Regions from separate parts of the Oceanobacillus sp. FSL K6-0127 genome, predicted to be linked through region 3. Evidence: riboswitches for the same ligand, from Rfam matches in the RefSeq annotation. Region 3 holds a riboswitch; each other region holds the start of a gene.
What was found. Region 3 has a riboswitch for S-adenosylmethionine ahead of MHH64_RS04655 (MetQ/NlpA family ABC transporter substrate-binding protein). Riboswitches for the same ligand answer to the same signal wherever they lie in the genome.

Region 1 (5,294 bases), 1.8 Mb from region 3:
CTAACCACGCGAGTACAGCATTCGTTAATTCTGGTGCAAACCGATTTCCACGGGTATGTGACGAAGCACTCATCCGATTGTAAAAAACCCCTTCTGGAGGTGCTGCACTAAGATCAACCGTACCATTATCAAGCAACCAATCTTCATAAGGTAAATTAAGCTCTTTTAATCGATTAATTAAATGCTCTGTCCACTCATTATTTTCATGGATAACGTATATTTTACTCATTTATAATTCTCCCCTAACTTAGATATTCGTTAATGTATTACGTAATTCTTCAACCTTAGGCATTACTTGCTTTGCAAAGCGTTCCAATTCTTCAAGCTGTGGAGAGCATTGTAATAATAGTTGATCTACTCCGGCTGCTTCATAAGCTAAAATTCGCTTTGCAATTTGTTCCGGTGTGCCAACAAGATTCGGACGCAATCCCCGGTTTGATACTGAGTAATCTTGCAATTTAAGCTGTTGCTCAAGCTCTGATTTCGTTGTAAAATCTTTCATACCTGCATAGCCTGCTGCATCTTTAACTGTCGTAATACGGTGTAATTCTTCCTGTGCCTCTTCCTCCGTATCTCTGCAAATAACATAGGCAGCCATACTAAATGATTGCAATGCTTCTTTTTCAGCCTTCTTTCTACGTCTCTTCATATCTTCAATTTTATTCCTAACTTCTTCCACCGTTCCGCCATGCATCACATATGCGTCACAATAAGCTGTAATAACTTGCTTTCCTTTTTCACTCTCACCACCAGCATATAAAATTGGATTTGGCCGTTGAACTGGCTTTGGTGATAAATTTGTATTTTTAATGTTATAAAACTTTCCATCATAAGAAAATGTCTCTTCCGTCCATAATCCTTTTAAAACTTCTAAAAATTCACTTGTACGATCATAGCGATCATTATGCTCTGTAAATTCTCCACCATACTGTTTGGCCTCTTCCTCCCACCAACCAGAGACAACATTTAAAGTGAATCGACCATTGCTAATTTGGTCAATATTTGCGGCCATTTTAGCAGTTACCGCCGGGTTATGGAATACCGGTCGGACAGCGGTCATAATTTCCATTTTCTCGGTAACAGCTGCCAGTGCTGCGGCAGTTGTCCATGCTTCAATAGAATCGGCTTCAATCCCTTTAATATCATTCAAATATAATTCAGCTATTAACGTTGTATCATAACCCCACGTTTCAGCGTGTTGAATGACTTTCTTTGCGTAATCAAATGTTGGTGGCATATTTTCATCCTCTACATTCCTTAGCCATCCACCAAAAATCGGTAACCAAAACCCATATTTCATTGTTCCATCTCCTCCTAACTTCTGTTCAACAAAAAACCTCTATTCTAGGATAAGAATAGAGGTTTTACATATTATGTATGTATGCTCTTCTTATCTTCCAAGCAGTCTGCTTGATGGAATTAGCACAGTATTCTTAAATGAACCTGTTGCCGAGGATTCTTTGGGCCATGTCCCTCCACCTCTCGTGATAAGATAAATCAAATAATGAAGTTGTTGGTTGAATAATAATATAAAACTTAAGAAATGTCAATCAATTAATTCTTATAATTCTTAGTTGACTTATATGATTTGATATATTAGAATATATCCAACAATTGAAAATTCTTATCAAGAGAAGCTGAGGGAACTGGCCCTATGACGCTTCAGCAACCACTAATTATTTTAGAAAGGTGCTACTTCCAGCAAGATTTTTTCTTGAGAGATAAGAGCTGATAAATGATGTAGTGTACCCTCTTTTCTCTTTTTAGAAGAAAAGGGGGTTTTTTACTCGTATTAAATATTTAGTACCTGTCAACTAAATTTAAACTGTGAACTAACTGCTTTGGTATGAGCAATTCCGCTAAATATACACAATGATCTAGCACTAGCGGTGGAAACAAACAGTGACTTCTGCCGGGGGACGGAGCCATAGTGAGACTTCAAAAACGACAGTTCAAAAAGGTTCACGGGTCACCCGAATAAAGCGTAGTGTGTTTCCGTAGCGAGTATACGTACCAATCCATCATTACAGATTAGTGCAGTTTCTCAAAAGTCTAATATTAACCAGTGTTTCGTAGAGTACAAATAAAAAGCTAAAGGAGAATGTTTACATGAGCGAGATTGTAATTCTATCCGGAAGTCCTTCTGAGTTTTCAAGATCTGAGCAGGTGCTTAAATATTTAGGTACTTTATTAGAAGGTGAGCAATTCTCAGTAACGCATATTTCTGTAAAAGATGTACCATATGAAGATTTATTTCAAGGAAATTTCAATAGTACTGCTGTTAAAGAAATTGCAGTCAAAATCCAACATGCCAAAGGACTAATCGTCGGATCACCAGTATATAAAGGAGCATATTCCGGTGTGCTAAAAGCTTTGATTGATATATTGCCACAGGATATTTTGAAACATAAGCCAGTACTACCGCTTATGACAGGTGGAAGTCCCTCCCATTTACTTGCTGTCGAATATACGTTAAAGCCAGTTCTTGCTACATTAAAAGCACATAATTTAAAAGGTCTTTACCTATTGGATAGACAGATTGATAAGCAAAATCCCCTTCCAATTATTGATGAAGATATTTTACAACGAACAAAAAAACAACTCTTTTACTTTGTTCAGCTTATAAATAATCCAGTTGCTAGAGAAGTTGTTACGTACTAAAGATGCTATTCAATAATAAAAAGGGAGAAATAATATGACAAAAAAGCGTATTTTTTTAAATGCTTTCGATATGAATACTCCGGGACATCAATCACCTGGACTATGGACACATCCAGATGATCAGTCGCATCGATACAAAGATAGTGCCTATTGGACTGAGCTTGCAAAAACATTAGAAAATGGAAGATTCGATGCAGTCTTTATTGCAGATGTATTAGGGACCTATGATGTATATGGTGAATCCCGTGATGCAGCAGTAAGAAATGGTGTGCAATCACCAGTTAATGATCCATTTCTAATTGTTCCATACATGGCAGCAGTGACAAAGCATCTGGGTTTTGGAATTACTGCTTCTGTGACACATGAGCATCCATACACATTTGCTCGTAAAATCAGTACGTTAGATCATTTAACAAATGGACGTATTGGCTGGAACATCGTTACCTCTTATTTAAAAAGCGCAGCTGTTAATATGGGATTAGAAGATCAGATTAATCATGATGAACGCTATAATATTGCGGAGGAATATTTGGAAGTTTGCTATAAGCTTTGGGAAGAAAGCTGGGAAGATGATGCGGTAAAGCTTGACAAAGAAAATCGCGTTTTTACAGATCCAAGTAAAGTTCATGATATTAACCATCAAGGAAAATATTACCGGGTCCCTGGTGCTCATCTATGTGAGCCTTCTCCCCAACGGACCCCTGTTCTTTATCAGGCGGGCGCATCCAAAAAGGGGCGTGCTTTTGCTGCTAATAATGCGGAGCTTGTTTTCATTGGCGCACCAACGATTGCAACAGCAAAAGCAACCGTGGATAAACTGCAAGAAGATATCGAACGGGCAGGAAGATCCAAAGAAGAAATAAAAATTCTTATGATGTTTGTACCGATTGTTGGCAAAACAGAAGCAGAGGCTAAAGAAAAATATAAAGACTATCAACAATATATAAGTGCAGAAGGTGCACTAGCACTATTCGGTGGGTGGACTGGAGTCGATTTATCCCAGTACGCAAAGGATCAAGAAATCAGTTATATCGAAAATGATTCGATTCGGTCCGCACTTGAAAATTTCACAAAAATCCATCCTGATCGACCATCAACAGTAGAGGATGTTATCCAAACAATTGGTATTGGTGGAATGGGAGCAACGGCAATTGGCGCTCCCGAACAGATTGCAGATGAGATGGAGCGATGGGTCAACGAAGCTGGTATAGACGGATTTAACATCGCATATGCCATTACTCCAGGGTCTTTTAAAGATTTCGTTGAGCTCGTTATACCTGTTTTACAAGAAAGAGGACTTGTTCAAACCGAATATGAAGGAAGTACTTTAAGAGATAACTTATTTGGAAAAGGCGATAAGCTCCTTGACACGCATCCTGGAAGGAAAAAACACTTGCTTGTAAAGTAGTAATAACTAAAAAGGAAAGCATGCCATTTCATTATAGGCATGCTTTTTTACTGGTGAGTTTACCATTCAATGTCTGTGCTCCTCACTATGTATTACTTCTTCCAAAAATGTTTCAGATTTCGTATGATCATGTTCATCACAGTAATAAACAACTGTTTTTATTTTATGAGAAATATCACATACATATGAATATCTAAGGAGGTTTTTCATATACGAACCCTCATGAGAACCTACTTCCAATACAGTTGTATCCGTACTATATTCTACCCAATTATGATGTGATGATTCCTTATCATTACTCTCATGCTCTATTACTTCTGCATTCACTGTATTATATGACACTGCTAGGACAATTACTTGGAGAAGAACCACTGCAAAAATCAATTTTTTCATCAATTCACCCACTAATTTAAAGTCATTAAATAATTTCTGCCGTTTTTTATGAAAATATACATTTAGATTCAATTCTCTTGTATGGAAATTAAAAACAGGAGCACTATCCCTATAAATGATAGTACTCCCATTATAACTTTAAAGGCTTCTCAGTCTAAAATAATATTGCTTTTATTTCTCATAAACCTCATCGCTCTCATCACTTTCCACAGATTGTTCCGGTCCGCCACCGACTACATAATCTTCCGGTGCATCCTCAAAGTAATCGGACGGATTCGGTGCTGCCGAAGCATTATTGCTTATACGGATTTCAACCGTATAAGTCATCCGAACAAATTCATTAAATACACCCATGTCCACGACGGTACCTTTCACTTCAGGGGAATCAACATATTTCACAATATAGTTAATATCGGCACCTTTCGAGTGATATTCTTCATAAAACAATCTTGGCAGATCGCCTTCTAACTGACCTCGAAAATCACGTAAATAAGGACTTCCTTCTGAATAAGTAACGGTAATATTCTTATTATCTTTATCTGTCAGCTTTGTTCCTGCCTCAACGGACTGTGAAATAAGTGTTCCGTATGAAACATCTGTGCTAAATTTATGTTTTACTGTCACGAGTAGATCAGGATAATTTGCCACAGCTTCTTCTGGAGTCAGCTCCCCAAAGTTCGGAACTTCAGTAGCTTCTCCCAATGAGACAACAACTTTCATTTTATCCCTTTTAGCAATTTTTTCATCTGGTGCTTCACTCTGACTAATAATATTCCCGGCTTCAATCGTGTCGGAATCCGATTCTTCATATGTCATTTCAATTTCATTGGTT
Region 2 (5,294 bases), 780 kb from region 3:
TCCTTGTTTTCTTCACGAACCGCGATTAAGTTTACAAATGTAGAATCCTGTTCAATAAAGATTGAGTCTTCACCAGGTACGAGACCTGCATCCATGGCAAAGTTTGAATTAATGGCAGCTGCATCAACTTCACCTAACTGGCGCGGGATTTGCGCTGGATCAAGCTCGATGAATTCATAATTGTTTGGGTTCTCAGCAATGTCATTTACCGTTGCATTTACGCCAAGACCTTCTTCTATTTTAATTAAACCTGCTTGTTCAAACAATAGTAATGCACGTCCACTGTTTGTCGGGTCACTTGGAAGACCGATACGGGCGCCGTCCTCGAGATCTGCTACATCTGTTACACCTTCTGAGTAAATCCCCATCGGGAATGTAACCGTATCTGCAACTTTAATTAAATCTAATCCGCGTTCTTCATTCATATGGTCAAAAAATGGCTCGGTTTGGAAGCTGTTTAAATCAAGCTCGCCTTCAGATAAACTAACATTTGGCATGACATAATCGCTGAAAGAAACTAATTCAATTGTTAGGCCATCCTCTTCAGCAAGCTCTGCAACCTTTTCTAAGATTTGTTCATGTGGTCCTGATGTTACACCGACTTTTAATTTACCGTCTTCCAATAATCCTTCTGCTTCATCTGAGCCGCCACCACATGCGGCAAGTACTGCCAACATGCATGCAAGTAATCCTGTGAATAGTAATTTTTTCATTATGTATCCCTCTTTCTAAAGTTGATTAATTAGTTGTTGGAACTGCTAGCCTCTCTACTTTGAGAATGGCATTTATTAATGTATCTTCTGTAATTTCTTCCGCCATTAAATGAATCGATTCTTGAGGCAGTAATGTTTTCTTAATAATACGTTGCAATAGTTCCTCGTCTCGAGCGTCAATGGATAAATGATTTAATGATGCTGGAAGCCCCCAATCATCATATACTGCTAATAGTCTTTTTAGCTCTTCATCCTTTTCTTCTAGAGCCAATTGAACTAAGATACCATAGGACACGATTTCTCCATGTAAAAATTGCTTGATGCTTTTAGCCTCTGTTAATCCATTATGGACGGAATGTGCACCAGCAATTCTTCCGGCCTTTTCCCCGAATCCGCCGACCATGCCACCAGTCATAATAATTGTTTCAATAACGCGTATGAGTGCATCCGATACCTTTTTATTGGATACCGATTCTAGTGCTTCTTTTCCATCCTTTAGTAAGATATCTCTGCACAAAGCTGCGGAGAATTGAGAAATCTGAAGCCAAACAGGTAAATCCTTATCCTTGTAAAAGGATCGAACTAAAGCATCTGCTTCATAATATTTAGCGAGTGTGTCACCAATACCGGCCTTCAAGTATTCAGGTGGCGCACCAGCAATAATAGCTGGCTCAATCAGCACGAGTGTATTTGCTACTGGGAACTCGGTATAGTGTGAATGGGTACCATCAGCTTGATAAAATACACTTAATGGTGTCCAAGCTGCACAGGTAGCTGCGATTGTTGGGATAAGTACGGATTTAATCCCGGCTTTTACAGCTGAGGCTTTAGTGAGATCGAGTGCTGTCCCCCCGCCAATACCGATTACTGCATCAACCCCATCATGTTGAAATGAAGTTGCGAATTGTTCGACAGCCTCAAGCGTACAATGTCCTTCCACAAACGTGATGTTTGAACGATCAAGCTCCTCTGGTATATAAGGAAAGGCAGCATTCCATGCCTTCCTGCCGCTAAGAATATGTATTTTCTTCACGCCTAACTCTGAAAGAAGTACACGTAACTCTTTTAAAATGCCTTCTCCGATTCGATAATGTCCTGGTGCGCCTTTCACAATTGCTGTTGTCATCTGAGCGTCTCCTTATCGTATTTCGGGAAAATAAAAATGCCTCTCTAAAAAAGAGAGGCATGGATATACTTGACAAGTAACCATCCTCTTATTTTCCAAAATACATATTGTATTTTGCAGGAATTAGCACCTATTCTCAGTTGAATTTAACTGGAATGGTTGCCGGGCTTCATCGGGCCAGTCCCTCCGCCGCTCTTCATAAGAGTGTTTATGAATTTGTTATTTCATATATCTTATAATCTATTGGTTGAAAAGTCAATTGATTTCATTTATTCATACTAAATCTGTTATATATTTACTGGATGATAATAAATGCATCGATTCCAGTGTTGCGGACAACCTGTAAATGATTCTCTGCATTTGTCCTGTTTGTAAATGCACCAGCCTGAACGCGATACCAAGTTTCACCTGAAATCGTAACCTGTTCTACAAAAGCTTGAATGCCTTTAGAATTTAGGAAAGATACACGATCATCTGCATTTGCTTTTGATTTAAAGGAACCAGCAATAACCTTATACAGTTGGCCGGTACCAGGACCTCCGTTTTTTTCTTGCAGGTTAAATGCTCTCGCTAGTCCGTTGACATGCCCTTCTGCTACTCGCTGCTTCCATGCGTTCTGTTTCATTAAAGCTGCATTTCCACTATGGTCGATAAAACCATTTTCCGTTAGCATTGCTGGCATGGACGACTCACGTAATACATGGAAATTAGCTTTCTTTTTACCACGATTTCGTAATCCGTTAACTTTAATTATTTCTGCATGTAGAATGTCTCGATATCTAGCAGTCTGTGAACTATCTGAAAGGCTGCTATGAATGAAATCCTCATAGCCATCAGCAGAGCCGTTAAATGCATTACAATGAATAGATAGAAAATAATCAGCACCCCATGCATTTGCTTCATTTGTTCGTTGGGCGAGACTTTTTGTTGTGTTTCCAGTACGACTCATTTGAACACTAACATTACTGTAGTTTCCAATTAGCAGATCGCGTATTCGCAACGCGATATCAAGAACAACATCTTTTTCTTGTATTCCATTTCCAGTAGCACCGGAATCTGTTCCGCCATGACCTGGGTCTAAATAAAGTTTCATTAAAATCTCCTCCTAATATAACGTATGGTTGATAAGAAAAATCGAATTGGACAAACAACACTGTCTTAGTTAAAATCCATTTTTGTCACCTCCGTCTTTTTCTCGTTTGCTTATGGTACTTCTTTTCAAAACTACAATCGATGTGAATGTAGATTTGGGGAGGTAATATTTGATTTAATTTATTGGATAAACTAATGAGCAGAATAAAAAATATATTCAAATAATTATTGACATAATAAAAGTAAGCGAATACAATATGAATTAATAATTGTAAACTGTCTACATTACAGAATATTCAATTTATTTATTTGTTAGGAGGCCTGCATGTAGTAATGAATATAGGGAAAATGCATGTAAGTGAACAAGTACTTGCTTATTTGCGTAAAGAAATTATGTTAAATCGATATAAGGAAGGTGAACACTTAAAGGAATCCCAATTATCAAGCGAATTAAATGTGAGCAGGGGACCTATACGTGAAGCTCTTTCAAAATTAGAAGCTGAGCGGTTGGTTAAGAGACTTTCAAATGGTAGGACAGTAGTAGGGAAGTTTGATATTGAGGATATTAGGAATTTATATGATAGTCGTATTTTATTAGAAAAGCATGCCCTAACACAAATATCTCCAGAAGCTCTAGAAAAAGATAAACATCTACTTTATCTCTACATCCAGCAAATGCAGGATTCTTTCGATAGTCAAATTAGGAATGTTGATGCAGACATGGAGTTTCATGCGTTACTAGTAGGTATGACAAGTAATCAGTCACTTATTCAATTATGGCATTCCTTAAATGGCATGATACAAACGTTAATCGAGGTTACGTCTACAATTCTTGAGTCAAGACAGCAGGAAATTATTGAAGAGCATCTTGTCGTGGTTGATGCGCTAACCATAGGGGAAGTAGAGAAAGCTCAAGAACTGTTAGCCCGGCATTTGAAGAGCGCTTCGGATCATTATTGTCAAGCAGTTATGGAATTGAATTTAGGAGGAAAGATAGGATGACTCAACAAAAACTCAAATGTGCAATTATTGGCTCAGGAAATATAGGAACAGATCTTATGTATAAATTATTACGCAGTGACAAGCTTGAACCTACAACAATGATTGGAATTGACCCGAATTCAAAAGGGTTAGCACTTGCGAAAGAGCATGGACTTGTTCCGATTTATAATGGGATTGATGGCTTTGTGGAGCAAGCAGACTTAGCAGATATTGTATTTGAGGCAACCTCTGCTAAGGCCCATACACATAATGCACCGATATTAAAGAAATTAGGGAAAAAGGCAATTGATCTAACCCCCGCTGCTGTGGGACCGTTTATTGTACCTGCTGTAAGCTTGGATGAGCAAAGTGTGGAAGCGTTAGATAACGTTAATATGGTTACGTGTGGGGGACAAGCAACTGTACCAATGGTCAAAGCAATTTCAGACGTGGTCGACGTGGAGTATGCAGAAATTGTTGCTTCCATCTCTAGCAAAAGTGCTGGACCAGGAACACGTCAAAATATTGATGAATTTACAGTAACAACTGCAAAGGCTCTACAGGAAGTTGGTGGTGCCAAAGAAGGGAAAGCACTTATTATTTTGAACCCTGCAGAACCACCAATTCTAATGCGGAATACAATTCACGTAAAAATATCGGAATACTCTGATGAGATACATCAAAATATTTTACAAAAATTAGATGACATGTTGAAAGTCGTGCAAAGCTATGTGGAAGGATATCGTTTTAAAGCAGATCCGGTAATTAAGGATAATATTGTAACTGTTTCTGTTGAGGTAGAGGGAAATGGTGACTACCTTCCGAAATACGCTGGTAATTTAGATATTATTACTTCCGCAGCTGTTAAAACGGCTGAGGTCATTGCAGCTGCAATGGTTTCGAAAGGAGTGGCACAGTGATGAGCAAAAAAACAATTCGATTCAATGATGTTACATTACGTGATGGTATGCATGCGATTTCGCATCAATATTCGGTAGAACAAATTGCTGAGTTAACAAAATTAATAGATGATTCTGGTGTGGATATTATTGAGGCAACACATGGTGATGGGCTCGGGGGAAGTTCGATCCAGTATGGCTTCTCGAAAGAAACGGAAAAAGACATTATTACAACAGCAGTAAAGTACGCTAAAAATGCAAAAGTGGGTGTTTTGCTTATTCCTGGCATAGGGACTATTGAACATTTAAAGCATGCACGTGAATGGGGGGCATCCGTTGTCCGCGTTGCAACACATTGTACCGAAGCTGATGTTTCTGAGCAGCATATAAAAGCAGGAATTGATTTAGGAATGGATACGGTAGGTTTTTTGATGATGTCTCATCGTGCAGCTCCAGAATTGTTATTAGAAGAAGCTAAAAAGA
Region 3 (5,294 bases):
CGATGCCATTCTTTAGTTCCATAATGTTTGCCGTTAGAATATTTGGTTCCACATTAAATTTTTGACTTACCTGTGAAAGTAGAGGCTGTCCTGTGTTTTCACCGATAAATGTAAGTCTTGTAACAGTGCCATTCAGCTTCAATTGAGAAATAAGTGATGCTGATAATTTACGTTGGGAAATGGTATCTAAGAATTTCTTCGTCGTATGCTTACGTGGGTTGGTGAACAGTTCTATGCTTGAGCTCTGTTCGATGACTTCACCTTTTTCAAGCACGTACACATAATCGCATATTTTTTGGATTACATTCATTTCATGGGTAATAAGTAAAATCGTTATTCCGAGATCTTCATTAATTTTTAGAAGCAAGTCGAGAATCGAGTTTGTTGTTTCTGGGTCAAGAGCGCTTGTTGCTTCATCACTGAGAAGTATTTCTGGTTCTTGTGATAATGCTCTAGCAATAGCGACCCGTTGCTTTTGCCCACCAGATAGTTGAGAAGGATAGCTGTTTTGCTTTTCTGCTAAATCAACAATCTTCAAGTATTTTTCAACACGCTTCTTCACTTCCTGTTTATCATAGCCAAGAAGTTTTAATGGAGTTGCGATATTGTCATAAACTGTTGCAGTTTTTAATAGATTGAAGTGCTGAAAAATCATTCCAACCTTCTGCCGCGTCTTTCGCAGTTTTTCTGGTGGCAGGGAGGTCAATTCGGTTCCGTTGATTGAGACACTTCCGTTCGTAGGCTTTTCAAGTAAATTGACAAGCCTAATTAATGTACTTTTCCCCGCACCACTATAACCAATTACGCCGTGGATTTCTCCTTTTTTAACATGAAGGTTAACATTATTTACAGCTGTTACGTCCCCATTTTTAGATGGGAAAACTTTCGTGATGTTTTCTAATTTGATCATCTAACCTACATTCCTTTCGAAAAAGAATGCTGCTCCAGTAGTCGCAACATTCTTTTGTTAAAATACTGAAGTATAAAATTTGGCTGAATTATTTCTACGCCTAACATCGGCATACGCCTAAAGGGGCATGTTTCCTTTTAGATGAACTTGACTTCCGCCCATAGAAGAGAAAGTCATAGATCATCTTATACTTTGGAGTGAATCTCCTCCGTAAGAATGTTCGACAGGCAGAACCATCCCAAAGTTCGGGGCACAGTCGGTATGTCGATAACCGGGCGCTTCCGCTTTTATTTACTTATTCATCCCAGCTTGGAATTACAGAGCCTTGAAATTCTTCTTCAATAAATGCTTTCACTTCATCAGATTGGTATGCTTCAACGAATTTTTTAACGACTGGGTCATTTTCATTTTCAGCACGTACAACGATATAGTTTATATATGGAGAATTGGTGGATTCTAATAGAATTGAATCTTCTTTTGGACTAATACCTGCTCCTAAAGCGAAATTCGTATTAATTGCAGCTGCATCGACTTCGCTAAGTTGATTTGGAATTTGTGCTGCATCTAATTCAATGAATTCCAGGTTTTTCGGATTATCTACAACATCATGAATGGAAGCTGTCTCTTTCTTGTCTTCTTCCAACGTAATAATCCCGGCTTCTTCCAAAATAAATAGTGCGCGACCACCGTTTGTTGGGTCATTTGGAAGGCCAAATGTTGCACCATTCGGAATATCATCGATGCTCTCATATGTTTCAGAGTAAACACCCATTGGGTTTAAAATAGTTTTACCAACCGGCACTAAACTTGTCCCATGATCCTCATTAAATTGATCTAAGAATGGCTCATGCTGATAACTGTTCACATCTAAGTCGCCTTCAGATAATGCGGTATTCGGTAGGACATAGTCAGAGAATACTTTTAGTTCCACCTCAAGTCCGTTTTCAGCAGCAACATCAGCAGCAGCTTCTACAATTTGTTCATGCGGACCAGCAGTAACACCAACCACTATTTTATCCTCATTTAGTGCGTCGGTGCTGCCAGAGGCGTCATTACCACAAGCAGCTAGTACTCCAGCTAATAAAATAATTGATAACACAATTCCAAATTTTTTCATTTTGTTACCCCCTGTAATATAGTAAACTTGCTGATAATTAAATAGCCTCTCTTTAAAAGAAAGAGAGGCTTGTATATATACAGAGGTCCTCTCTCATCTTTCAAAACGTTATGTTTTGCAGGATTTAGCACCTTTCTATGCTGTAACATAAAAGGTTGCCGAGCTTCATCGGGCCAGTCCCTCAGCTACTCTTGATAAGAGATGTAGTCTATTCAATTCTATTTATTTAAATTAACGTATAATTCTAATTCAGTCAATACTTATTTTATTTATTCTTGCATTTCTTTTGGGACTCCCCTTATTATTGAGATAATTAGAATTTTCAGTTTCGTGAGTGGGAGAGATGAATTGTGTCATTGTGTCGTGCACATTTTGCAAAAGGGAAAGCAGGAACAGTTCTTGCGGCTAGGTTATTAGCAGAAACGGATCTTCTAACCGGAATTGAGCGGCTATGTCAAGAAAATGATATTGAATCGGCTGTAATCAGCAGCTGTTTTGGCAGCTTTAAGAAAGCCGGTTATTTATATTTAATAGCAAATAGTGAATCAAAAGTTGGTGCTGGCTATGGAGATTTGCAGGTAAGACAAGGACCAATTGAGTTTTTACAAGGGACTGGGGTTGTATGTCAGCGTGATGGTGACTATGATATTCACTTTCACGGTACGATGTGTGATCAAGAAGGAAATGTTTTCGGCGGTCATCTTGTAAAAGGGGAAAACCCCGTTATTACAGTAGACCTTGTACTTACGGCTATTGAAGGGATGAGCTTCAATCGAAAGTACGATGAAGAGACAGGCGGGAATCAGTTTTATCCTGTAGAGCATGGAAAGAACGTGACGTATAACCTATCGAAAAATTGAAGCTGGGACATACAAAAGTGTTTAATGTTAAAGACGAACGATGCATAAGCTTAGCGCAGGAATTATACGTAGACTCCAGCGGGAGGTAAGGCATAGGTGAGACACCGTAGTGCGATAGCGCAAGGGGGGATCACCAGCCACCACTGGATGCGCGAATTATATTTCCAGAGCGAGTTATTTGCACCAATCATGTTCGGTTTTTATTTCATAAAAATACTTTTGTCCCAGCCTCAGTGGCCGAACAAGAATGAACCATAAAAGGGGATCTTAATCGAGCTATAACTTTACGATCACCTTTTATGAGTTGGTTATTTAGGGAAAATATTAAGTTTTTCAATACGCTGAATAGCTTCCTTGATACGCTGCTCTTCAACGAGCAAGCCAATTCGGATATACCCCTCACCAAATGATCCGAAACCATTTCCGGCAGCTACTGCCACATCTGCTTTTTCTAGCAGAAAATCAGCGAATGTTTCACTTGTAAAACCATCCGGAACTGGCAGCCAGGCAAAGAAGGATCCTTTTGGAGCCTCGACTTCCCAGCCGATTCGTTGACATTCAGCTATTAATGTATTTCTGCGACCTTCGTAAAGTGCAACTAACGCTTCAACACATGCTTGGTCATCTGATAACGCGACAGCTGCAGCATGCTGGACAGCTGGGAAAATACTAACAAATAAATGATCCTGTAATAGATTAATTGCCTCTATCATTTCCTTGTTGCCTACTGCAAATCCGACACGCCAGCCGGCCATATTATACGTTTTCGAAAGCGTATAAAGTTCAATTCCAACATCCTTTGCACCTTCTGCCTCCAAAAAGCTAATTGGTTTATTCCCGTCAAAACCAATTGCTCCATAAGCAAAATCATGTACGACTCCAATGGAGTGCTCTTCGCCCAGCTTCACCGTTTTTTCAAAAAAGGCTTTCGAAGCAGTTGCACCTGTAGGGTTATTTGGATAATTTAAATAAAGAAGTTTTGCTTTATCTAAATGGCTAGAACTAAGACTATCATAATCTGGTAAAAAATTATTCTCTCGTAGTAATGGCATTGTTTCATGACGCACATTTGCCAATCCGACGCCTGATAGATAATCTGGATAGCCAGGGTCAGGCAGCAAAAGCAATTCACCGTCATTCATTAAAGCAAGCGGTAATTCTACTAATCCAATTTTTGTTCCAAATAAAATAGCAACCTCTGTTTCCGGATCCAAGTCAACGTTGTATTCTTTTTTATAGAAATCAGCTGCTGCCTGTTTTAATTCGGTTGTTCCGCGGAATGGGGAATATTTATGTGTAATCGGCTCTTGGGCAGATTGTTGCAATGCTTTAACGATGTGAGCAGGGGTTGGTTGATCGGGATTTCCCTGCCCTAGATTAATAACATCGCGACCTTCTGCATATGCTGCTGTAACTTTTTGAACGAGTGTTGCAAAAAATTGCGCAGGCAACCCTTTTAAACGATTCGAAAATTCCATTTGATATGACCTTCTTTACTAATAAGATGAATTGTTGAGTAAATTCTATAATCTTTTAATGGTTCTGTCTAGCAATGAAAAATTGTCGTATAAAAAACTATAGTGGCTAATCTGTTTGGATATTTTGAAAAATATCAAAAAATATTCTGTAATATATTGCATTTTTGTTAGGAAAATAGTATGATTATCAACATCAATCAATAGAACATGGCTCGAGTAAATTGTCGGAAAATTTTAATTAAATAGACGAGCTTAATTAGCGACGAGGGGGAACATTCGATGAATAATAAAATAACCTTTTCATCATATCTAGCAATCGGTTTTATGCTGTTTGCATTATTTTTTGGGGCTGGTAATTTAATTTTCCCAGCACAGTTAGGACAATATGCAGGGTCAAACATTTGGCCAGCAATTATTGGATTCTTAGTAACAGGTGTTGGATTGCCGTTACTTGGGATTCTGGCAATGGGCTTTTCAGGTAGTAGGAACCTTCAAGAATTATCTAGCAGAGTTCACCCTGTGTATGGTATTTTCTTCACGGCATTGCTCTATTTAACGATTGGCCCATTCTTTGCAGCTCCAAGAACAGGGACGGTGGCATATGAGGTTGGAATCGCGCCATTTATTAGCGAAGGTGCACAACAGACAGGTTTACTTGTTTTCACGATTCTATTCTTCGCGGTAGCACTTTTATTCTCATTATATCCAGGGAAAATAGTCAACAATGTAGGGAAAATATTGGCTCCAGCATTAGTTGTATTGCTTGTTATTCTGTTGTTGGTTGCTATATTCAATCCAATGGGTGCGATGCAGAACCCGCAAGAAGCCTATCAAGGTGGTGCATTTGTGACAGGTTTCCTGGAAGGCTATAATACAATGGATGCTTTAGCGTCACTTGTGTTCGGGATAATCGTAATTAACGCAATTCG

Region 1: it holds a riboswitch for S-adenosylmethionine, as region 3 does, so the genes downstream of both, MHH64_RS17930 (LLM class flavin-dependent oxidoreductase) here and MHH64_RS04655 (MetQ/NlpA family ABC transporter substrate-binding protein) in region 3, are expected to answer to the same signal.
Region 2: it holds a riboswitch for S-adenosylmethionine, as region 3 does, so the genes downstream of both, MHH64_RS00760 (iron-containing alcohol dehydrogenase family protein) here and MHH64_RS04655 (MetQ/NlpA family ABC transporter substrate-binding protein) in region 3, are expected to answer to the same signal.

The regions. Positions count from the first base shown of each region.
Region 1 covers NZ_CP150287.1:3,633,608-3,638,901, forward strand. The annotation lists gene MHH64_RS17925 (alpha-L-glutamate ligase) at 1-229, opposite strand, end outside; gene MHH64_RS17930 (LLM class flavin-dependent oxidoreductase) at 248-1,300, opposite strand; SAM riboswitch class I at 1,388-1,494, opposite strand; SAM riboswitch class I at 1,622-1,728, shown strand; gene ssuE (NADPH-dependent FMN reductase) at 2,110-2,661, shown strand; gene MHH64_RS17940 (LLM class flavin-dependent oxidoreductase) at 2,696-4,069, shown strand; gene MHH64_RS17945 (hypothetical protein) at 4,136-4,462, opposite strand; gene MHH64_RS17950 (Stk1 family PASTA domain-containing Ser/Thr kinase) at 4,634-5,294, opposite strand, start outside.
Region 2 covers NZ_CP150287.1:159,613-164,906, reverse strand. The annotation lists gene MHH64_RS00765 (MetQ/NlpA family ABC transporter substrate-binding protein) at 1-713, opposite strand, end outside; gene MHH64_RS00760 (iron-containing alcohol dehydrogenase family protein) at 739-1,839, opposite strand; SAM riboswitch class I at 1,925-2,044, opposite strand; gene MHH64_RS00755 (N-acetylmuramoyl-L-alanine amidase) at 2,135-2,932, opposite strand; gene MHH64_RS00750 (GntR family transcriptional regulator) at 3,265-3,933, shown strand; gene MHH64_RS00745 (acetaldehyde dehydrogenase (acetylating)) at 3,930-4,832, shown strand; gene dmpG (4-hydroxy-2-oxovalerate aldolase) at 4,832-5,294, shown strand, end outside.
Region 3 covers NZ_CP150287.1:939,781-945,074, forward strand. The annotation lists gene MHH64_RS04650 (ATP-binding cassette domain-containing protein) at 1-910, opposite strand, end outside; gene MHH64_RS04655 (MetQ/NlpA family ABC transporter substrate-binding protein) at 1,206-2,027, opposite strand; SAM riboswitch class I at 2,118-2,228, opposite strand; gene MHH64_RS04660 (PPC domain-containing DNA-binding protein) at 2,378-2,887, shown strand; gene MHH64_RS04665 (pyridoxal phosphate-dependent aminotransferase) at 3,196-4,365, opposite strand; gene brnQ (branched-chain amino acid transport system II carrier protein) at 4,645-5,294, shown strand, end outside.